DNA from 4 places in the Microbacterium endophyticum genome. Region 1 is predicted to be linked to each of the others. Evidence: predicted binding sites of a transcription regulator. Region 1 holds the regulator's gene; each other region holds the start of a gene.
What was found. Region 1 encodes LexA, which represses DNA repair genes until DNA is damaged. Its sites were predicted from a motif close to TCGAACANNTGTTCGA; they were not measured.

Region 1 (5,568 bases):
TGAATCCGTCGACGTGAGTGAGTGGCGAACGCTCCTCGTACAGGCTCTCGGCATCAGGCAGCGGCCCGATCAGCCCATCGAGGTATCTCGCTTCAAAATCGTGTGTATCTGTGGCGAGGGTCCGAGCGTCGCCTACTCCGTAGCGCGAAATTCCTGCCGAAAAGACATCGGTGCGTGCGAGAGCTGACAAAACGGTCCACCCGCCAGCTGAACCGCCCTCTATCGCGAGTCGCCGTGGGTCTGCGTGCCCCTCAGCGGCGAGGCCGGCGGCAGCCGCGGCCACATCTTCCACATCGACTACACCCCACTGACCGCGCAGCCGCTCGCGATAGGCACGCCCGTATCCTGTCGAGCCGCCGTAGTTGACGTCGAGTACGCCGACGCCGCGAGACGTGAAATACATGATCTTCGACGACACAGCGCCGCCGACGTGACTCGTGGGACCGCCGTGCACAAAAACCACGTACGGCGGCAGCTCATCAGAAGGCGCCGACACGTTGGGATTCTGGGGAGGATAGTCGAACGCGTGCACAGCGCCGCGAGCGCCGGAGAATGAAACGGCGCGCGGCTGCGGCATCCATTCGTCTTCGGCTCCGGTGCTGCCGCCGGCGATTGCGCTGTACACCCCGGAATCGATGTCTACAAGCCAGACGCCCGATGAGACGCGCGCGCCCGAGCCGGTGATCAAAACCTTGGTGCCCCGGGAGTCCTCGACGTTGAGCTGAGACGACAGAGGTAGGTCGAGCTTTCGCGCGCTTGATGACTTGGGATCGACCACGACGACATCGTCGGAACCGTTCGTGCGAAGGCAAACGACTCGCCCGTCTTCTAGCGTCGCGAACCAGCGAGCGCCGAGAACCCAGAGCCCGCCCCCGGTGTCCGCGTCTGCGGGGGCGACTGGCTCGGGGGCATGACCAATTCGGTATCGCCACAGGTTCCAACGACCGGTCGGATCGTCGCAGAACGTGATCTCCGTCGGGCTGCTCCACACCGGCTGGAGCGGCGCGGAACCGCTGCCGCCGGCTACCACGATGGTCGAGCCGATGTCGGAGCCCGCAAGAGTCGTTATGCGAAGTGTGGTTTGGTCCCAGGGCATGTCGGGGTGGTTCCACGCTATCCAGGCAAGGAGGGTGCCATCCGGCGACAGGGCAGGCTGGGCCGCGAAATCAGAGCCGGATGCCAGCACGCGCAGTGCGTTCTCGCTGCGGGCAGCTGAGCCATCGAGGGGGATGCTCACGATGTCGCGTGCTGGCACTTTTCGTTCGGAAGTGTGACGCTCACGTACCGCAAGCAACACGTCAGCGTCGAAGCGAAGACCACCATAGCGGGCTCCCTCTTCGACAGGGGTCAGCGGGTATGGCGAGCTCCCAGGCTCCATCGCCCAGACACGATCGTCGGAACGTTCGCTGAAGAGAAGAATTCCGCTGGTTGTGACGGTCCACGCGCCGCCACCGTACTCGTGTACCCGGGAACGTGCATTCCACGGGGCAGGCAGGATGTCTTCGACCGCGCCGTTGACGCGTCGACGGCGTACGGTCGTGCGTCCGCCTTCTGCTGGGAGTCCTTGACCCCACCAGACGTCGTCACCAACGAACCGTGCACCGTCAAAACGAGCAGAAGATGTGGCTGCATCGGACGCGCTGAGTGGTGAAGGCCAGGAACCATACGGGAGTTGTTTCGGCACTTAGCTCTCCACTGGCGCGTCGACAGAAGTGACGCTCGATTCGGCGTCCGAAGGTTGGCGGCTCAAAAGAGACACGATAAGCCACGTCATCAGCCCGATTGCAGCGGTCAGGATGACATCGCCGAATGTGAGGGGGCGTAGGAAAAACAGGGTGAGAACGGTCAGAGCGATAAGGATAATTCGCACCAGAATTCGTTGCTGTGCGAGCCAGATCCCGAAAACGCCGGTGTTGAGGCCGCGGCGCTGCAGCCCTCGACGCGCACTCGTTGTTAGTGAGTCGCCCAGGGCGCGAGTGCGCACCGCGGGGCTCCACCTACCACTGAGCCAAGCGGCGAGGGCAACGACCACGCCAAGGAAAACGAGTACGAGCGCGGTATCCCGCATGCCTCCGACGACGATGAAATAGACGGACTGCAGGGTCGCCGCAGGTATTCCGATGGAGCCAGCGTTGAGGCCAATGACCACATTGGCACCAGTGAGGGTCGCTGCGAGCGCACCGGCACCGAGCGCAATACCGATTCCGGCACCCATGAGGGCAGTTGTTCGTCGCCGTGCGATCAAAATGCCGATAGCCAACATCGCCATGGCGGCGAACGGCAGCCAGTAGCCGACGGTTGCCGCGAGGTTGTAGACCGCACTGAGAGCTAGCAGTGCATCGGACTGCGCGATCACGATCGTCGTGTCGATCGCGGGGATCGCTGAGGCGAAACTGAAGCCCCTGTCGGTCATTCGGGTCTTGAGTTCTTCGATGATTGGTCCGAGTTGGATGCCGAGCTGACCTTTGTCGTCTATCGAGACTGCTCCCGACCCATCGTTGGTCGCCACCGCTACCAGCGATTTATGGCTTGCTTCTAGTGCTGTCCGCCACACAGAAGAAAAGGCATCAGAGCTAACGATCTGCGAAATCGACGACTCGATGAGGCTCTTTACGCCAGCAGCTGCGGGAGCGCGAAGAAGATCGACCGCGCTGCTTGCCGCTGCCGGAAGATCCAGCGTGCTGAGTCCGTCGAAAAGATCATTCGTCAACCCATCGATATCTACGGCATTGTCGATTGCCGCCGTGGCCTGGTCGATGATCACTGTCTGAACTCCGGGATCATCGATCAGCGGGGCAAACGTCGACACGAAGCTGTCTTCGTCGACGAGCTGCACGCGTGCCCAGCTGCCAACGACAGACACTGGAATGATGACGGCCGCCATCGTGAGGCAGAGCGCCGAGATGAGTCCACGCCACCAACTGTGGCGTCGCTTCTCGCTGAAAGCATTCTGACTGCTCACGGTCAAAGAGCTATCTCGCAGTGACGCATTCTCGGCCTGCAACAGCGCGATCTTCGTTCGCAGCTCGTCAAGCTCAGTGGTCATGTGCTCAACCTTCCCCTGGTTGACGCCCAGACTAGCGATCTCTCGGTATCGCGCTACACCGCGCGGAGGATTGCGACGACTTTCCCGAGGACAACGGCCTCGTCACCGAGGATAGGCTCGAACGCGCTGTTACGGGGGAGCAGCCAGGTGTGGCCGTCACGCTGGCGGAATGCCTTGACCGTCGCTTCGCCGTCGAGCATCGCGGCCACGATGTCGCCGTTGTTTGCTGTTGGCTGCGAACGAATGACCACCCAGTCGCCGTCACAGATCGCGGCATCGATCATGGACTCTCCCGACACCTTCAGCATGAAGAGATCGCCCTTTCCGACGAGCTGGCGGGGGAGCGGAAAGATCTCATCGACCTGCTGCTCCGCAGTGATCGGAACACCGGCCGCAATCCGCCCCACCAGCGGGACAAGAGCGGCGTCGCCGACGGGCGGCGCTGAGTCGGCTGGATTCTCGCCGGAAACGCCGGGGAGATCGATCAATACTTCCATTGCTCGAGTCTTTCCAGCGTCGCGCCGCAGGTAGCCGCTCAACTCAAGTTGATTGAGCTGATGAGTAACGCTTGACAACGATTTGAGCCCCACGGCGTCACCGATTTCGCGCATGCTCGGCGGGTACCCGTGAGCGCTGATCGAGCGCTGAATAACTTCGAGAATCGCGATCTGCTTGTCGCTCAGGCTCTTGCGCCGACGGGTCTGCGGACGCTGTGCGCCGGCGGATGTGTCGCTCATGATGATGGCTCCCGTCTCGCGGCCGTCCGGCAGCGGTATTCGAATGTCGGAGGTTGGTGATGTGCTCCGTGTATCGAAACGGTATCCGTATTTGAGCCTGAACATGCACAACGTGCCGCGTGTCGCGTTCGATCGGTTTCCGAAGTAGTTGCAGCTTGACTGTTTTGTAAATCGAAGATAGCTTCGGAAGAGAAGTTCGTACTGAGTGCTCCTGGCCGAGTGCTCAGTACGAAACTTCCTCGCCAGATGGGAGTCAGAATGACCACGATCAGCGCATCACCTTTCTTGTCCACCGCGCCAGCCACGCGTCACACTGCAACACGCTTGCGTATGACGCAGCGCGGACGCCGCGTTCTGCTGTCGGTTGCTGCGACGCCGATCGCCGTCGCGTTGGCATTCGCGCTGCTCAGTGGAGGATCAGCGCTTGCTTCACGTGACAACGGTGCAGCTATTGGCACTTTCGAGACGATCACTGTCGCTACAGGTGACACGCTCTGGGCGATTGCTGAGGAGATCGCCCCGGCGGCTGATCCTCGCGATGTCGTCGATGCACTCATCCGTTTCAACTCGCTCGATGGCGCCGTGGTCGCGGCAGGTCAAACGCTCGCTATTCCGTCTGAATACTCCGCAGCGCAATAGCCGGGTACCTCGTCTCTCTCAACTTTGAAGAGGACCCGCGGTGCGGAAGTACCATAGAGCGGGTGAGCGTTCGTCTAGAAGACCTGCCCCTCCGCGATGACTTGCGCGGGATGACCCCCTACGGTGCACCTCAGGCGCCCCTCCCTGTGGCGCTCAACGTCAACGAGAACACGCACCCAGTCCCGGCTGATGTTGCTGATGACATCCTCGATTCGATTGCGCTGGCTCTTCGTGACATCAACCGGTATCCGGACCGGGAATTCACAGCACTGCGAGAAGGCTTCGCGGAGTATCTCGGTCATGGTTTGACCGCAGATCAAATTTGGGCAGCAAACGGTTCGAATGAAGTCCTGCAACATGTGTTGCAAGCATTCGCCGGCCCAGGACGAAGCGCAATGAGCTTTGCGCCCACATACTCGATGTACCCCTTGCTCGCCCGCGCTTCGGGGACAGCATGGGTTGCCGGTCAGCGGGATTCTGACTTTTCCCTGACCGCTCACAGCGCCGCATCGCAGGTGCGAGAGGCCGCACCCGATGTGGTCTTTCTCTGCTCTCCGAATAACCCGACGGGTACTCCGATGCCCCTCGACGTCATCGAGGCGGTATACGAGGTCGCTCCAGGGATTGTCGTTGTCGATGAGGCATATCAAGAGTTCGCTCCTCGCGAGGAACGATCGGCGCTGACACTACTGCCGGGTCGCGAACGACTCATCGTGTCGCGCACAATGAGCAAGGCGTTTGCGTTCGCTGGCGCGCGAGTGGGATACCTCGCGGCAGACCCGGCGGTAACAGATGCGTTGCGTCTCGTACGACTTCCCTATCACCTCAGTAGCCTTACGCAGGCTGCAGCTACTGCGGCACTTCGCCATGCACCGGTAATGCTGCAGATGGTCGACGAAATCGTGTCGCAGCGCGACCGTATTTCTGCCACCGTCGAGGCGCTCGGATATGAGGCACACGCTTCATGGACCAACTTCGTGCTCTTCGGCGGTGTCGAAGATACGTCCGTTACATGGCAGGCGCTCTATGACCGTGGCGTACTCATCCGTGATGTCGGAATTCCCGGTCACTTGCGGGTATCAGCAGGCACTGATGAGGAGACGACGGCATTCCTCGACGCGCTGGCGTCGGTACACTCAGGCTCAT
Region 2 (5,568 bases), 530 kb from region 1:
GGTTCGGATCTTTCAGCTCAGCGCCCATGGCACCACAGGTTACCGGAACCTCGAGGAACCCGAGGTCGAGCCGCACATGACGGGAGTCTCGCAATGACAGAAGCACTTCCGGCCATGGATGCCACAACGATGCGTGCCCTCCTTGCGGCACGAGAGATCTCTGCCGTTGAACTGTGGCAGGCGCATCAGTTTCGCCTTGATGACGGCGGCGACAGCTTCGGCGCGATTGTCGACACTGACCTCGCCGGTGCAGCAGCCACGGCCGCGGCGATTGATGCTCGCTATTCGCGGGGCGAGGCGCTCGGCGCGCTCGCCGGTGTGCCGATGACAATCAAGGATTCTTTCGATGTCGCTGGAATGCGCACCTCTCACGGTCGCCTCTCGGATTCGCATCAGGCCACGCGTGATGCTCCCGCGGTGGCGCGTGCGCGTGCAGCTGACGCCCTGATTTTCGGCAAGACCAACGTTCCGGTGTTGCTTTTGGGCTATCAAACTGTGAACGACGATTTTGGACGGACCCTGAACGCATGGGACTCGAATCGCGCTTCGGGTGGTTCTTCGGGTGGGGCCGCTGTGGCTGTGGCGACGGGGCTCAGTGCTCTTGAGCTCGGCAGTGATCTTGCTGGCTCGATTCGGGTGCCGGCGGCGTGGAACGGGATTTTCGGACACCGGCCAAGCAACGGCGTCGTCTCGAAGCGTGGCCATCTTCCGTGGCACGTTGACAGCCGCATCGAGCCGCCGGTATCTGTGTCGGGTCCCCTCGCCCGCTCAGCGCGTGACCTGGAACTCGTGTTTTCGGTTGTCGCGGGAGCGGCGCCATCCGAGGCCATCGGGTGGCGGCTAGATTTGCCGCGCTTAACTCGCAAAAGCCTCGCGGGGACTCGAGTGGGTATCTGGACTGACTGCGTGAGTGCGCCCATTGATGACGAGATGCGTCGGGCGATTGCGGCACTTGCGTCGGCGCTGACCGAAGCTGGATGCCATGTGCTCGAAATTGTCGAGCCGCCGGGTGCTGATGAGGCGGGTCTTCAGCTGTTCAACCGGATGCAGCAGGCAGAGATCGCTCACAGTATCGATGGCGCAACATTCGGGGCTGCGGTCGATGTTGAAGGTGACCTGGCACAGCGAGTGCATGATGCATGGCGGGATGCTGAGGAGCAGCGCGAGATACGTGATGAGTGGAACGAGCGCGTGTTCGATCACGTCGATGTCGTCATTGCGCCGGCCGTTCCGGGAGCGGCTCCTGTATATGACGGGCAGCCCGAGCCCGAGCCGGAGCGGAGCCTTGAGATTTCGGGCCGGGTGTATTCGGCGCCCGAGGCAGTCGCTGCGTGGAGCAACATCGCGAACCTCGCAATGCTGCCGTGCACAGTAATTCCGCTGGGGCTAGGGGCGACGTCTCGGATGCCGCTCGGCGCGCAGGTGATGGGGCCTTATCTTCACGACCTCACGACGATCGGCTTTGCGCGACTGCTCGAAGACGCAGGGCTCGTGCAGTTCGTAGCCCCTTCGGTCTCGGCAGTGTAGGCAGACTTCAAGAACTAAAGCTGGCTTTTCGACTAAAACGATGGGCGCATTGCATCCGGTGGATTGGTGAGCCCCGGCGGATCGGGTTCGAATGCGACCCCGGGTGGCTTGTCGGTGTAGTTGCGCCCGGTCGGCGATGTCCACTCCAGAACACCATCACCGCGCTGCTTCACCGACCACTTGCTCGCGTGTTTCAGACTGTGATGTCGTCGACACAGATGCGCGAGATTGTGCTGATGGGTCGGACCGCCAAGCGCGGCATCCACCGTGTGGTCAATATCGCACCGGTGGGTGGGCATGCGGCATCCGATGAATCTGCAGTGTTGATCTCGCGCCCTGAGTTGCCGTTTGAGTTGATCACTGGGCCGGTATCGATCGACCGCAACCACCGCGCCCGTGACCGGACGAGTGAACACCCGATCCCACCCCGGTGCAGTACCGGCGAGCCGTCGTGCGCTCTCAGGATCAACCAGGCTCAAGCCGGACAGGTCCGCCGGTGTCGATGAGGTTCCCGCAAGCGTGGTGGCGGGAACCGTGACCTGCACGATCGCCCGGATCGCACCCAGCCCACCGCAATCGTCACCCGCGAGCGGGTCGAGACTCGGAACCGAGGTCAACAACATGTCGGAGAACAGATCGGCACGGATCTGGTCCGTCGTCCGCCGATCATCCACCACGGGCTCATCCTCGGCGCGAAGTTTCGTGCCGTAGTCCGACCGCCCAGTCTGGAAGTCTTTCAACGCCCGCGCCTGCTGGGTGAGCCGGTTGAAGATCCCATGCGCCTGCACTGAAGGCAACACTGCGTTGAGAGAACTCATCCCATCGGCCAGGTCGAACAGGCGCACCGTGCGGGTCGCGTTCGCATCATCGAAGCGTTCCTGAAGCGTCCGCGGTTGTGCTTTCTCGGCCAGGGCCGCAGCGAACCCCCGCAACCTCCCCGGGGTTTCCACTTCAGCGACCGCCACCACCTCGTGGTCGTACTGGGCTTTGGCTGCGGCATCCGTCAGGTTTTCACCCGCCCGCAACACGGCTTGCACGTGCCGTTCCGAAACGCGCCCCGCGCTCCATGACGCGAACGTCTCGGGATAGTGCTCGGTGATTTCCATTGCGTCGTCGATGCGGTTTTGCGCGGTGCGATCCGACATCCGCAATGCTGCCCCGAGTTCGGCTGCCATGGAGCGCATCGGAATCTCTCGTTCCCGCGACTCACGAGACGCGATCAAGCGCATCTCAGCGAGTGCCATACGCCCGGCTTCGGCGAGGTCCGCTGCCAGCGCGGCTTCGAGCTGCGCGATCTGCGCCAGGCGAGATTCTGCCGACAACACAACCTCAGCCCGGGTACGAGCCCCGGGCGAGTGGTGTGTGGTCGTGTTCTCTGACATGACTCAAGTATCGAACATACCTCCGACATCGACCACCCCAAAGCACCCCAAGAAGCCCCGATGTGGATAACTTTCTCAAAAAACTTTGGGGGAGAGGGCGGGCTCTGAGAAGTCCCCGGGACTACACGTCGAGGTTGTGGCGTCGCAGCGAGAAAAGTTCGCCGGTGCGCACGATTCGGAGCACAGTGACGAGCAGCAGTCCGCCGAGAAGGTTGAGCCCGAGAACCGGGAGGAACCACAACAGCCAGTCGAGGTAGGTGATGTCTGCGCCGCTCAAGATCGCGCCGAACGCGAAGAGCGAATCGAGGATCGAGTGAAACAGCTGGAAACCGGCGAGCACAAAACCACCCGCGATGGCTGCGACGATCTTGGCGGGCTCGGAGTCGGTGCCCTCCTGCATCCGGGTCATGAGGGTGATGACCGCGCCACCGAGCAGGGCGAGCGCGACGAGTTGCCACGACATCGGGGTGTCGATGAAGTGGTGCGCGGTCTCAGAGAGGAGTTCATGCCAATCGGGGAATGCGACGACGACGATGCCCATCATGAGCCAGCCACCGGCGAGGTTGGCGACGAGAGTTCCGCCCCACAGTCGCGCGAGCTGACCGAGCGTGCCTTCACGTGCGACGAGCGCCGCGATCGGCATAAGGAAGTTCTCGGTGAACAGCTCGCTGTGTGCCATGAGAAGCGCGATGAGCCCGATGCTGAACGCGAGCCCCGCGAGTAGATGGCTATCGGTTGCGTACAACACCCCGAGGTAGGCGAGCACGCCGACGCCCACTTCGATGCCCCCGAGAAAACCGGTGACGAGCGTGCCGCGGAACGTGCGGTGCAGGCGCTCCGCGCCCTCACCGACGATGTCTTCGAACTCGGCTTCGAACTCTTTCTCGACGGGGCCGTCGTTGTCGCCGTCGGCGCGGCGTTCGTCGGCGCGGCTTTCGTGGTCGTCTCTCATTTCATGATCTTCGCAGACGTGCTCGCCGGTCGGGCCAGGATCCCGCTCAGTGCGATAATCAGTACCCCCGCGACCGCCGTACCGATGATCGCCGTTGGTACACCACCCTGTTGGATGAGCACTCCAGCCGCAGCACTTCCGGCAGCACCGCCGAGGTTATGGCTCGTGTTTACCCAGGTTGTCGCCGCGTTCTGTTGCCGCTCGCCTCCCGCGGCGTGAGCTGCGACGTACGCCACGATCATGACGGGTGAGAAGAACAGCCCCGCGCTCGCGAGAACGACGCTGACGGCCACCGCTCCCGAAACGACGGCAACGAATGAGGATGCCACGAGCAACCCCGCCGAGACCACCACAAGCTGTCGGGCGAGCGACCCCCGCACCTTGAGTGCGCCGTAGACGAGTCCGCCGAGTGCGCTGCCGCCGGCGAAAAGTCCGAGGGCAACACCTGCGGCGGCGGGTCCGCCGTTGCCCTCAAGTGATGCGGGAACTGCGACGCTGAGCGTGCCCGACATTGCACCCGCAACGAGCGCCGGCAACAAGACACCGACGAACCGTCGATCGAGAAGAAGTGACCTGCTCTTCGTATGAACGTCGGTCGTACGCACTCGACGTGACATGTCGCCGACGGCTGAGGTAGCGACGAAACAGAGCCCACCGACGGTGACGAGCGCGGCAGGAACGTAGAGCGCCAGCCCGGGCGCGATGAAGGCGAGCGCGATGCCGGCAAGAGCTGGCCCCGCAAGGTACAGCAGCTCTTCGGCCACGGCGTCAAGGCTGAGCGCTTTCCGGAGTTGTGCGCTGCTCGGCGCAAGTGCGCCCCAAGCGACGCGCATTGTCGGCCCGAGCGGTGGTGCAACAGCGCCAGCCACACCCGCCAACACGATGAGTGTTGCGCCAACGCTGCCGACAAGGGATGCTGTCGCGATCGCTGCCAGCGCTCCGCCGAACATGACGGTGAGGAGCGCGAGTACGGGTCGAGCGCCGAACCGATCGATCAGCCAGGCGCGAACCGGGGAGAGAAAACTGGCCGTTGCCCCGTAGGTCGCGACAGCTGCGCCGCCGAGCGCAATGGATCCGGCGGCGTCGGTGACGGCGTAGAGCAGGGGAAGAAAAACGAGCGCGTATGCGGCACGGCCAATGAGTGCTGAGCCGAACGTGAGCGGGACTCGAGGGAGGGTGAGCACGTCAATATAACGTGCCGTCGGTGAAGACTGCATGCGGGAAAAACTCCAGGAAAAAGAGCACGCCGTGTGGCATGCGGGAGAGAAATGATCAGTGCGAAGGCGCGCAGAAGCGTCGCGATGGCTGATCAGTCACAAGCGTGGAGCATGCTCAAATCTTATGCGGCGCACGCCGGGATGCCATCAAGGCTGTCGCCGTCGGCCGGTGAACCCCCGAGAGCTGCCGTCACGCGGGTTGCGGCATCCCAGTAGCGGGCGTAGTGATTCGCGTCGAGGTTGATCTGGGTGCGGTGCGCAACTATCGTCGGATCGATGCTTTCGCGGTCGGGAACTCGCGCTGCCATCGCCCGATAAAACAGTGTCGCGGCCGTGTAGGGGTCGAGGCGTTCATCTCGACTGCCCCAGTTGTCTTGCTGTTGAAACAGGCCTATCGAGGTCGTTCGGCTGCCGTCGGGGTTGGTGATGCCGCTCGTTTCCCAGTCGCCGTAGTCGATGTTGCGAAGTGAGGATTCGCCCATCGCAGTCA
Region 3 (5,568 bases), 780 kb from region 1:
TCGCGAGTGGCGGATGCTCTGGCCATCGGCCGCAGAACCGTCAACGTTGGGCTGCAAAGCATCTGGGTCGGTATCGGGCTCAGCCTCGGGCTCATGGTGCTCGCCGCGTTCGGCTTCGTTCCGGCGCTTGTGGGGGCGTGGCTACAAGAAGGAGTCGACGTCGTCGCCATTGCGTGGGCACTGCGAGCAACACGACCGGGCTCAGGTCAGTAGCTGATGGCGTCTGCGAGCAGAACGCCGCCCGCCGCGGCGGCAAGGGCGCCGCCGAACATTCCGCCGCTGTAGATCAGCGCGGCGCCGAACTTTCGCCCACGAACCAGGTCGACGGTTTGAGTGCTCGCCGTGCTGAAGGTCGTGTAGCCGCCCAAGAACCCGGTCGCGACGACGGCGGCCCAGGCTTCGGGAAGTACCTGACTGATTGAAAGCCCCACAACAAAACCCAAAACGGCCGAACCGCTGATATTGATGAGGACGGTGCCGTACGGCAGGTATTTCGAGGTACGAGAGGTAACGAAACTATCGAGCGCGAAGCGTGCCCCCGCTCCTACTCCGCCAGCTGCCGCGATCAGCGCGACTACCCAGCTACTCACTTCGCCCCACCTTCCGGTTTCATGCCGAGCCGCAACCGCCCGACGCAACCGCCAAGCCACGCCGCGATGACACCGAGCACGATGGTTGGTGCGCCGAAGAGAATCCACGTGCTCGCCATGCCCGCCATGCCGAGCAGCATGTCTTCGTCATTGATGAACGTTCCGTACGTCGTAAATCCTCCGAGTGCGCCGGTGCCCACGAGAAGGCGGATCTTGGCGCGACCGGGGGTCTCGGGTCCTTTCAACGCGATGGCGCTGAGTAGCCAGCCGAGCAGAAATGCGCCGGCCACGTTGATGATCGCGATCGCGGTCGGAAAGCCCGCTGCATCTGGAATCGCTTCGCTCACTGCATACCGAACCAACGTGCCTGCTGCACCGCCGACCGTCACAAGGCCCACGTCGCGCAGACGCAGACGCAGACGCGGACGCGGTGGCGGTGACGTGTTCGTGGACATAGCGCAATCGATACGTGGGAGTCGGCGGAGGATGCTGCCTTTCGAAACGCTAACCGGGGAGGAGGTTTGCGGCATCCGTCATCTGTCTGAGGTGCTCTCGGCTGCTCTCGACAATCGTCTAGGAACGAAATCTCGCTGGTGACGGAATCTTGAAGTGCTTCTCAACACTGCGAGAAAGGCGAAGCCGATGGCCATGTCGATACCCGCACAGCGAGTTCCGATCGAACCGCAGAGCGTCGACGCGCCGCTTACCGGTTCGGCGGTGTTTCTGGTCCTCACGGTCTCAGACACCGCGGACGCGTACGCCGCCGCCAAGTCGACGCTGGGGAGTGTGTCGGATATTCAAAAGAATGTCGCTTTTCGCGATCTGGGGGCTTCGCTCTCGTGCACGGTTGGTATCGGGAGTCGAGTGTGGGATGCCGTGACGTCTCATCCGCGACCAGCCGAGCTGCACGATTTCCGACCGGTTGTCGGTGCGAAGCACACGGCCTCGGCAACCCCAGGCGACATCTTGCTGCACATTCGGTCGGACCGGCGGGATCTCTGTTTCGAGCTCGAGCGCCAACTCCTGGATTCTTTCGGAAGCGCTGTCAGTGTGGCCGATGAAACTATCGGGTTTCGGTATTTCGACATCAGGGACCTTCTGGGCTTTGTCGATGGCACCGCAAATCCGGTTGGTCAGGCGCTTCCTGACGCGACGCTCGTGGGAGAAGAAGACGAACGCGTCGCGGGTGGTACGTACGTCGTCGTGCAAAAGTATGTACATCCTCTCTCGGCGTGGCATGCGCTCACGACAGAGCAACAAGAGGCAATCATGGGCCGGACTAAGGCCGACAATGTTGAACTCGACGATGCAACCGACGGGCAGAAATCGCATAAGACGCTTGCCACGATCGTGGACGATGACGGAGAACACGACATTCTTCGCGACAACATGCCGTTCGGTACGCCGGGTTCGGGCGAATTCGGGACCTACTTCATCGGGTATGCCCGTCATCTTTGGGTGATCGAGAAGATGCTGGAACGCATGTTCATCGGAGACCCTCCCGGAGCCCACGATCGACTTCTCGACTTTTCGACAGCACTGACGGGCTCCGTGTTTTTTGCGCCGTCGGCCGAACTGCTCGATTCGCTCGCTGACGGCTAGCCGGTCAGGTCGGGTTCGAATGCGACGCCGGGTGGTTTATCGGTGTAGCTTCGCCCGGTCGGTGACGTCCACTCGAGGACTCCGTCGCCGACTTGTTTCACCGTCCACCGGCTCGCGTGTTTCACACTGTGGTGTCTTCGACACAGGTGCGCGAGGTTGTGTTGATGTGTCGGCCCGCCGAGCGCGGCGTCGACTGTGTGATCAATATCGCACCGGTGGGTGGGCATGCGGCACCCGACGAACCGGCAGTGCTGATCCCTAGCCCGAAGTTGCCGCTTCAACTGATCGTTCGGCCGGTACCGGTCAACCGAGACCACGGTCCCGGTGACCGGGTGGGTGAACACGCGATCCCACCCCGGTGCGGTTCCGGCGAGCCGCCGGGCACTCTCCGGATCAACCAGACTGAGGCCCGACAGGTCCGCCGGGGTCGATGCCGTGCCCGCGAGGGTCGTGGCAGGCACCGTGACCTGCACGATCGCCTTGATCGCACCCAACCCGCCGCAATCGTCACCCGCCAACGGGTCGAGGCTCGGCACCGACGTGAGCAGCATGTCGGAGAACAGGTCGGCGCGGATCTGATCCGTCGTCCGCCGATCATCCACCGGCTCGTCCTCGGTGTGAAGTTTCGTGCCGTAGTCCGACCGTCCCGCCTGGAAGTCTTTCAACGCCCGCGCCTGCTGCGTAAGCCGGTTGAAAATCCCATGCGCTTGCACCGACGGCAACACCGCGTTCAGAGCACTCATCCCATCAGCCAGATCGAACAGGCGCACCGTACGCGTCGCGTCCGCGTCTTCAAAACGCTCTTCCAGCGTCCGCGGCTGCGCTTTCTCAGCCAATACGGCGGCGAACCCCCGCAACCGCCCCGGCGTCTCGGCCTCAGCGACCCCGACAACCTCGTGGTCGTACTGGGCTTTGGCTGCGGCATCCGTCAGGTTTTCACCCGCCCGCAACACGGCTTGTACATGCCGTTCCGAGATACGCCCCGCACTCCACGACGCGAACGTCTCTGGGTACGCCCCAGTCACTTCGATCGCGTCGTCGATCCGTGCCTGCGCGGTGCGATCCGACAACCGCAGTGCCGCCGCAACTTCTGCTGCGACGGCCCGCATCGGAATTTCCCGATCCCGTGAGTCTCGCGATGTCATCCGTCGAATTTGCGCGAGCGCGATCCGCCCCATGTTCGCGAGAACCTCGGCCCGTGCCGCCTGCATCTGAGCGATCTGTTCATCGAACGAAATCAACGCCGACACAGACTCAGACAGCACGTACGCCTCTGCTTCTTGCTGCTCGGTTTCGTTCTCTGACATGACACAAGTATCGAACATACCTCCGACATTGACCACCCCAAATCAGCCCGAAAAGCCCCGATGTGGATAACTTTCTCAAAAAACTTTTGGGGAGAAGAAGATGCGCGGTTGACCGGCGAACAATCACCCCAGTCAGCCCGCCCGCGCCACAAACTCTCCGCAGGAGACTCAGGCCTCAATCGGTGGAATCTTGCTGCGGCGACGCGGCACGATAAGAGCGATGTAGTGGTCAACGAGGGGAGCCTCGCTACTATGCGCACGAGCTCGCGCGAGCAGATCGCTGTCGAACTTCGTCGTTCGCGACTCATGCTGGCTTAAGTGCTCGCGCCACGAACCCACGGCGTATGCCTCGACGAGCATTCCCGAGTCGTCGGCATCGGTGTAAAGCTCCCAGCGGCGCGCTCCGGTGCGGTACCGCGTCTGCTCTACCTGCCGCATGACGTGGATGAACGCAGATCGGTCGGACTCCGGTACCCGATATCGCACCAGAACGAGCACTTGTTGATCGTCATCGGAACCGCGCGAGACATCAAGCACCCCGGGGATCGGCACGATCTCTCGCCCAATCCCCGCTGTGCTCGCAACTGGCCAAATGAACTGCGACAAACCTGCGACGAGCACGGCCGCGCCCGCGGCGACTACAGCGATGTCGGCCCCCACGGCCGATGCGAGCACGCCGGCGAGCGTAGCGCCGACGGCCGAGCCGCCGTAGAGCGCGAGTTGATAGATCGACAGACCCCGGGTGCGCACCCAAACAGGGAGAAAAGCCTGCACGCTCCCGTTGATGACGGCGATCACATTGAGCCATGCGAGACCAGCGGCGATCAAGACCGGAACCGTCAGCCACAGCGACGGCGAGACGACGAGCACGATGAGCGCGAGACCGTAAACGAGAGAAGAAGCCAGCACGACCCCATTGGCCCCGAGCACGCTTCGTACACGCGGGAGCAGAACGCCGCCGATTATTGAACCGACACCAAGCGAGCCGAGTAAGAGACCGTATCCGCCGGCGCCAAGCCCCAAAGAGGTCTCAGCGATGGTCGGGAGAAGTGCCCAGAGCGCGTTCGCGGGCACCAGAAAGAGCGCCAAACGCACGAGGGTTGATCGCACGATCTTGGAGTGCAGCACGTAGCGCAGCCCCGCTCTCGTGGCGTCAAGAAATGGTTCGGGGCGCGGGCGAGGAGGTGCATAGGAGCGCCACAGAATGAGTACGCCGAGAAAAAACACGAACGAAACGGCGTTGATCGCGAAGACAGCGGCAACACCGAGCTGAGCCACGATAAGACCCGCCGCCGCGGGCCCGATCGCACGCGCGATGTTCACGCTGATCGACGAGAGCGACGCGGCATCCGTGATCATCTCTCGAGGAACGATGTCGGGAATCAGCGACTGAAAAGCTGGAAGCTGGACTGCTGAGCAGACACCCAGCAAGAATGTTGTCGCCAGGAGAGTGGTCGGGGTTGTCTGCTGCGTCCACGTCAGATAAGTGAGAACACCCACAACAATGAGCTGGACGAACTGCGCGTAGATCAGCACGTGGCGGCGATTGAGGAATTCGCCGATCACGCCCGCAGGCACGGCGAACAGTAACACCGGTGCCGCCGCAGCAGTTTGCACAAGCGCGATCACGAACGCGGAACTTCCGCCCTCGACGAGTAGCCACTGAGCGCCGACGCTCTGCATCCAGCTACCAATATTGCTCACCAGCGCCGCAGTCCAGATGAGTCGAAAGACCGGAAGCGTAAACGGGGCAAACCCCGAGGTGTGGCCCTGCGTGCTCATGCATCCCTCATCTCGCCGCAGAAATAATGACGATATCGAGACCGGATGCTGCGAACTTCACACTTTTGTCAGCCCACCTTTCGACGAATGTCGAGTTCGAGAGTTCATCGTTCGTTTGACCTACTGGTAGCTGCCGGCGCGAGCCACAATGGCCGAAGGTGGCTGAACCCAGGGGAGACACGATGACGATTGCCGGAATCAATCCAACCGTTCCGCCATCAGGCGACGGGTGCGTAGAGTGCAACGAATCAGGGTCATGGTGGGTGCATCTTCGACGCTGCACAGAG
Region 4 (5,568 bases), 890 kb from region 1:
CGCGTGTGCGCGAGCTTGCCGCGAGCGTGTGGGAAACCGCAAAGTCTGGGCTGCTGAAATCTCTTGCCGATCCAGAGAGCGCGCTTCGCGCTCGCGCCGCACGAGCACTCGCTGAGGTGGGCGATCGACTCACATCAGATACCGCTCTTCAGGCGCGAATCGATGGGTGGGTGACGGATGCCGCGGTGTTCCTCGTTGAGCGATATCGTCACGACATCGCCTCGATCATCACCGACACTGTGGAGCGATGGGATGCTGCCGAGACCACCGAGAAGATCGAACTCATGGTGGGTCGGGATCTGCAATACATTCGCTTGAACGGCACGATCGTCGGCTCGCTCGCGGGCCTGGCCATTTTCACTCTCGCCGAGGCGTTCCTCCGCGGGTAGCCTTGGCGCGTGGCCACTTCGTACCCCGCTCAGCTGCTCTTCAGCTACGGCACGATGCGCTCCACCGCTGTGCAGCTCGACACCCTCGGGCACGTTGTGACGTGGGAGGTGGACGTGCTCACTGGGTACACCGTCGACTATCTCGAAATCGATGATCCGAGGGACGACGCACCGGGCATCAACACTCATGCGCGTATGCGTAGTACGGGCAGTTCGCTCGACAAAGTCGTCGGCTTCGTGTGTGAAGTCAGCGAGGCAGAACTTGATGCACTCGATAACTATGAAGCAGCGCGCGGTCGCCGAAGCGAGGTCACTCTCGACAGCGGGCGCGTTGCCTGGGCATATTTGCCGGTGTCATCGTGATCACGCTTGTGCTGGTGCGCCATGCGAAGTCCGACTGGGGCAGCGCGATCCTCGATGACCATGAGCGACCACTGAACCGTCGCGGTCATGGCGACGCGCCACTCATGGCTGAACGCCTCGCAGCGCGCTTATCGGCGAGCGGGGTGAAGCCTGACGTGATCTTTTCGAGCACGGCTCTCCGCGCCGCAACGACAGCGGATGCCTTCGGCCAGGCGCTGAACGTGGAGGTCACTCGTGACGCGCGTCTTTACGGGGCTCTGCCGAAGGTGTTGTGGGAAGTCGCGGCGGAGTCCCCGGGGAACACGGCCATCGTCGTGGCGCACGACCCCGGCCTCAGTACGCTCGTTGCCCGACTCACCGACGGTGAGATCGTCGCGATGCCCACCTGCGCTGTCGCGATGTTCGAGTGGGAAGCTCCCGATTGGGCATCGATCGACTTCGATAGTCCCGACGGGTGGACGTTCGATGAGCCGGGTGCTCGCTAGCCGACCGCGACGATCTCGCCGCCGGTGAGGCGAACGAGTTCGTCGAACGTCAGCGGAAAGACGGTGTGCGGGGTTCCGGCGGCAGCCCAGATCTCAGGGAACGCTGCGAGTGACTCGTCGACGACAGTGGTGAGCGGGGAAGGATGCCCCGTGGGCGCTACTCCCCCTATGACTTGTCCGGTGGCATCCTTCACCTGTTCGGCTGTCGCACGACGGATGCTGTCGCGCCCGAGGCGCGTTGCGAGCGCTGTGGTGTCGACCCGGTGTGCGCCGCTCGTCATGACGAGCAGGGGCGCGTCATCCGACCAGAAGACGAGGCTATTTGCGATCGCGCCGACGTCGACTCCCACAGCTTCTGCGGCGGCGGCAGCCGTGGCTGCGGCGTCGGGAAGGACGACGATGTCAGACGAAATTCCGGCGGCACGGAGGGCCTCTCGCACAATGAGGTTTCGCTTATGCAATTGTTCGCTCACGATGTCACTTTAGCGCCGGTTCATAGCCTCACTGGTGGCGGAATCGGCGGGCTGTTCGTCGCCGCCCGACTGGAGAGAACATTGAGCGCGTCAGCGGATGGGGACCCTGGCTCAGCGTTGTAAATGGGTGGCCACCAAATCTTGAGTGTTCTTTTCCCACTCGAAATAACAATCGGGGCATCGTCGCAGAGAAAAGCGTACTTTGTGCTGTTTAACGAGGACTCGGAAGTCTGCTTACCGATGGGAGGGACGAGCATTACGAGACATGTAACAGTCCACGGGATGATTTCTTGCAACCCGGCATCGTCATTCGTTGACGAACTGCCGCAGGATGCAGGGCCATTGCGATCTAGAGATTCCGCGCGTGCGATTTCGTCACGCGGATGGTGCTGGAATCTTCTTTCAGCCGCTGCTCTTCACTGCGCCAGAACGGTGCTGCCTCAAAACGGTGGCGGTGCGTCCAAAGGCGTGAGGGAACCTGCGGAGGAGACAGACTGCTCCCGCGAACCCGAGTCAGCATCGGGCACGTCAACCACATCGGGTTCGAACGCGACCCCAGGTGGTTTGTCGGTGTAGCTTCGCCCGGTCGGCGACGTCCACTCGAGGACTCCGTCGCCGACTTGTTTCACCGACCACTTACTCGCGTGTTTCAGGCTGTGATGTCTTCGACACAAATGCGCGAGATTGTGCTGATGCGTTGGCCCGCCGAGGGCCGCATCGACTGTGTGATCAATGTCGCACCGGTGTGTGGGCATGCGGCATCCGATGAACCTGCAGTGCTGATCTCGTGCCCGAAGTTGCCGCTTCAACTGATCGTTGGGTCGGTACCGGTCAACCGAGATGACGGTTCCGGTGACCGGGTGGGTGAACACGCGATCCCACCCCGGTGCAGTTCCGGCGAGCCGCCGTGCGCTCTCGGGATCAACCAGGCTGAGCCCCGATAGATCCGCGGGGGTCGACGCCGTGCCCGCAAGCGTCGTGGCAGGCACCGTGACCTGCACGATCGCGCGGATCGCACCCAGCCCACCACAGTCATCGCCCGCGAGCGGGTCAAGACTCGGAACCGAAGTTAGCAACATGTCGGAGAACAGGTCCGCGCGGATCTGATCCGTCGTCCGCCGATCATCCACCACAGGCTCATCTTCGGCGCGAAGTTTCGTGCCGTAGTCCGACCGTCCCGCCCGGAAGTCTTTCAACGCCCGCGCCTGCTGCGTCAACCGGTTGAAGATCCCATGCGCCTGCACCGACGGCAACACTGCGTTGAGAGAACTCATCCCCTCGGCCAGGTCGAACAGGCGCACCGTACGGGTCGCGTTCGCATCATCGAAGCGTTCCTGCAGCGTCCGCGGCTGCGCCTTCTCCGCAAGTGCTGCAGCGAATCCTCGCAACCTGCCCGGTGTCTCAGCCTCAGCGACCCCGACAACCTCGCGGTCGTACTGGGCTTTGGCTGCGGCATCCGTCAGGTTTTCACCCGCCCGCAACACGGCTTGCACATGCCGTTCCGAAACACGCCCCGCACTCCATGATGCGAACGTCTCGGGGTAGTGCTCGGTGATTTCCATCGCGTCGTCGATGCGGTTTTGCGCGGTGCGATCCGACATCCGTAGCGCGGCGCCGAGTTCGGCTGCCATGGAGCGCATCGGAATCTCGCGTTCCCGCGACTCACGAGACGCGATCAGACGCATCTCAGCGAGGGCCATCCGCCCGGCTTCGGCGAGGTCCGCTGCCAGCGCAGCTTCGAGCTGCGCGATCTGCGCCACGCGAGATTCTGCCGACAACACAACCTCAGCCCGGGTACGTGCCCCGGCTTCGTGTTGCGTGGTCGTGTCCTCTGACATGACTCAAGTATCGAACATACCTCCGACATCGACCACCCCAAAAAGCCCCGATGTGGATAACTTTCTCAAAAAACTTTTGGGGAGAAACGGATGCGAATAACCGCGTCCTCGGGAGTTCCGAGCTACCGATCGCCGCCCAGACGCGAAAATTCTCTCAACAGCTCGGTGGAGTGTCGTGCCCGGCTGCGGGCTTAGTCCCCTGAATCTCGCCCCAGGCGTACCCGTTCACTGACTTGCCATCGAGTTTGCCGGAGTATGCGAAAAGCCCCTCGTAGACGGGACGGTCTCCTGCGTCGATCTCTTGCTCTTTCTCGACCGCGGTGAAGACGAGGTCGGCCGCCGGCCGCGTCGACGACGCATCGAGCTTCACGTTGTAGCTGAGCTCATAGACGTAGCAAGTGTTCGGCGAAGTCCATGCGCTTGATGGATCCGGTGTGATGTGGATCGCTCCCTGCGGCCAATTCGAGGTCGGAGCGAGGGTCCCATTCTTCGACTGCGTGGACCCGGCACCGCCGAGCATGGCGTAATAAAGGTCTCCGACATCCTCCTGGCCGGTAACAGCGATCAGCATGCCCTGTTTCGAGTCGGGCAGCTGCACCGAGAATTCAGTCCAGTGGTATCCGTTTTGCACGATGTAGGCCGCAGAGTCGTTGTAGGTTTCCGTCAGATTATCGAAGAACAACTCACCGCCAGTCCCGCTGGCGATATACGACGATCCACGTTGTACAGACCACTCCTCGACCTCAACCAACGGCATCGAATAGTAGTGGGAGCCTTGGCCGGTCATCGGGTCGCCGGTGGCCTTCAGGTATGCGCCGATGTCACCGCCGTAAGTGTCCATGATCGGCCCACGCTGATCGCGAGTCGCGATGTCAAGATCGGTCGGGTCGATGGAGTCACCGTCGAACATCCAGAGCGGGAAGAAGCCATTGGGGCCGTATCCCCACTGAATGATTCCGGTCGTATCCTTAGCCCGCACGTGGAGTGTCGTCGGCTCGGTGTCGACCCCAATCGAAGTACCGGTCGGCACGACAGCAGTGATGTCATAGACCGCACCGACCGCTCCTACCGTGCCCGAAACGACGCGCATTTCCATCGTCTGTTCGGGCTGACCGAGCGGAGTGTCGGCGACCGCGATTTTCCACGGCTGATAGTCGATCGAAACCGGCGTTGTCACGTCGGCTATCCCGCCGATACCCCCGACAACGGGACCTTCGTGCTGGTCTAGGCGATTGAAAATCAGCCCGGCTTCCTCAAAGGTATAGACCGTGTTTGAGTGCGGCCACTCTTTTTTGTTGCCCTGAGACATCATCGCGATGGAATTTACGTTGCCCTCATCGTCGATGAGGTTGCCGAAAAACTCGTATGACTGCGAGTCATACTGCGGCAATCCGGTCGAAAGGTAGGCACGAAAGCCCGTGCAGTCTTTGCCCTGGGCCAGCGGCGTGGTGGAGTACTCCGCGATCGAACCGAAATCAGCAGCCGGGATGCCGGGCGACGTTTTGCTCGTCGAGCACGCCGCAGGAATGGGGTTCGGTGCCGGCGTCGGGCTCGGGCTCGGGTTCGGTGCCGTCGTCGGGCTCGGAGCGGGGTTCGGTGCCGGCGCGGGCGGCGCCTGAGTGGGGGTCGAGTTCGGCACGTTGCCGCCCGAACCACTCGATCCGCCCCGGTTCGACGTGCCGCCGTTCGATCCGCCATTTCCTGGCGCAACAGGCGTCGGCGAAGGAGGCGAAGTCGGCGTCACGGTAGGCCGCGGGGATGGGGTCACACTCGGTCGAGGTGTCTGGCTGGCGGTTGGCGCGGGTGTCTGGGTCGCGTTTGCGTCCGGTTTCGGGGCATCGGCCACGCACGCCGCAAGGCTCAAAGTGACGAAAATACCGATGACGGACAAAGACCACACGCGCCTCGATTTCACCTCGTCAGTATGGCATGACCCTAAAACGCGCCCAGACGGCGAGCCCGGGGAAATCAGCCTCAGCGCTAGTCGATCTGAGCACTCGTGGGTGGTGAAGCGCGGGGG

Region 2: a site for LexA is predicted at 2,920-2,935, ahead of G6N83_RS04280 (HNH endonuclease signature motif containing protein). Genes of this name have one in related genera too.
Region 3: a site for LexA is predicted at 3,510-3,525, ahead of G6N83_RS05445 (HNH endonuclease signature motif containing protein). Genes of this name have one in related genera too.
Region 4: a site for LexA is predicted at 3,559-3,574, ahead of G6N83_RS11295 (HNH endonuclease signature motif containing protein). Genes of this name have one in related genera too.

Annotation. Positions count from the first base shown of each region.
Region 1 is NZ_CP049255.1:393,002-398,569, reverse strand. Features, by position in the region: gene G6N83_RS01925 (S9 family peptidase) at 1-1,684, opposite strand, end outside; gene G6N83_RS01920 (hypothetical protein) at 1,685-3,046, opposite strand; gene lexA (transcriptional repressor LexA) at 3,100-3,783, opposite strand; gene G6N83_RS01910 (LysM peptidoglycan-binding domain-containing protein) at 4,042-4,422, shown strand; gene G6N83_RS01905 (histidinol-phosphate transaminase) at 4,533-5,568, shown strand, end outside; gene hisB (imidazoleglycerol-phosphate dehydratase HisB) at 5,567-5,568, shown strand, end outside.
Region 2 is NZ_CP049255.1:918,707-924,274, reverse strand. Features, by position in the region: gene G6N83_RS04290 (hypothetical protein) at 1-76, opposite strand, end outside; gene G6N83_RS04285 (amidase family protein) at 94-1,527, shown strand; gene G6N83_RS04280 (HNH endonuclease signature motif containing protein) at 1,560-2,909, opposite strand; gene G6N83_RS04275 (formate/nitrite transporter family protein) at 3,031-3,861, opposite strand; gene G6N83_RS04270 (MFS transporter) at 3,858-5,078, opposite strand; gene G6N83_RS04265 (peptidase M23) at 5,201-5,568, opposite strand, start outside.
Region 3 is NZ_CP049255.1:1,168,588-1,174,155, reverse strand. Features, by position in the region: gene G6N83_RS05465 (heavy metal translocating P-type ATPase) at 1-213, shown strand, start outside; gene G6N83_RS05460 (fluoride efflux transporter FluC) at 207-590, opposite strand; gene G6N83_RS05455 (fluoride efflux transporter FluC) at 587-1,045, opposite strand; gene G6N83_RS05450 (Dyp-type peroxidase) at 1,239-2,192, shown strand; gene G6N83_RS05445 (HNH endonuclease signature motif containing protein) at 2,189-3,499, opposite strand; gene G6N83_RS05440 (MFS transporter) at 3,668-5,281, opposite strand; gene G6N83_RS05435 (UBP-type zinc finger domain-containing protein) at 5,464-5,568, shown strand, end outside.
Region 4 is NZ_CP049255.1:2,418,989-2,424,556, reverse strand. Features, by position in the region: gene G6N83_RS11315 (DUF445 domain-containing protein) at 1-389, shown strand, start outside; gene G6N83_RS11310 (gamma-glutamylcyclotransferase family protein) at 399-752, shown strand; gene G6N83_RS11305 (SixA phosphatase family protein) at 749-1,237, shown strand; gene G6N83_RS11300 (YbaK/EbsC family protein) at 1,234-1,710, opposite strand; gene G6N83_RS11295 (HNH endonuclease signature motif containing protein) at 2,151-3,548, opposite strand; gene G6N83_RS11290 (lipocalin family protein) at 3,703-4,938, opposite strand; gene G6N83_RS11285 (hypothetical protein) at 4,967-5,167, shown strand; gene G6N83_RS11280 (hypothetical protein) at 5,168-5,568, shown strand, end outside.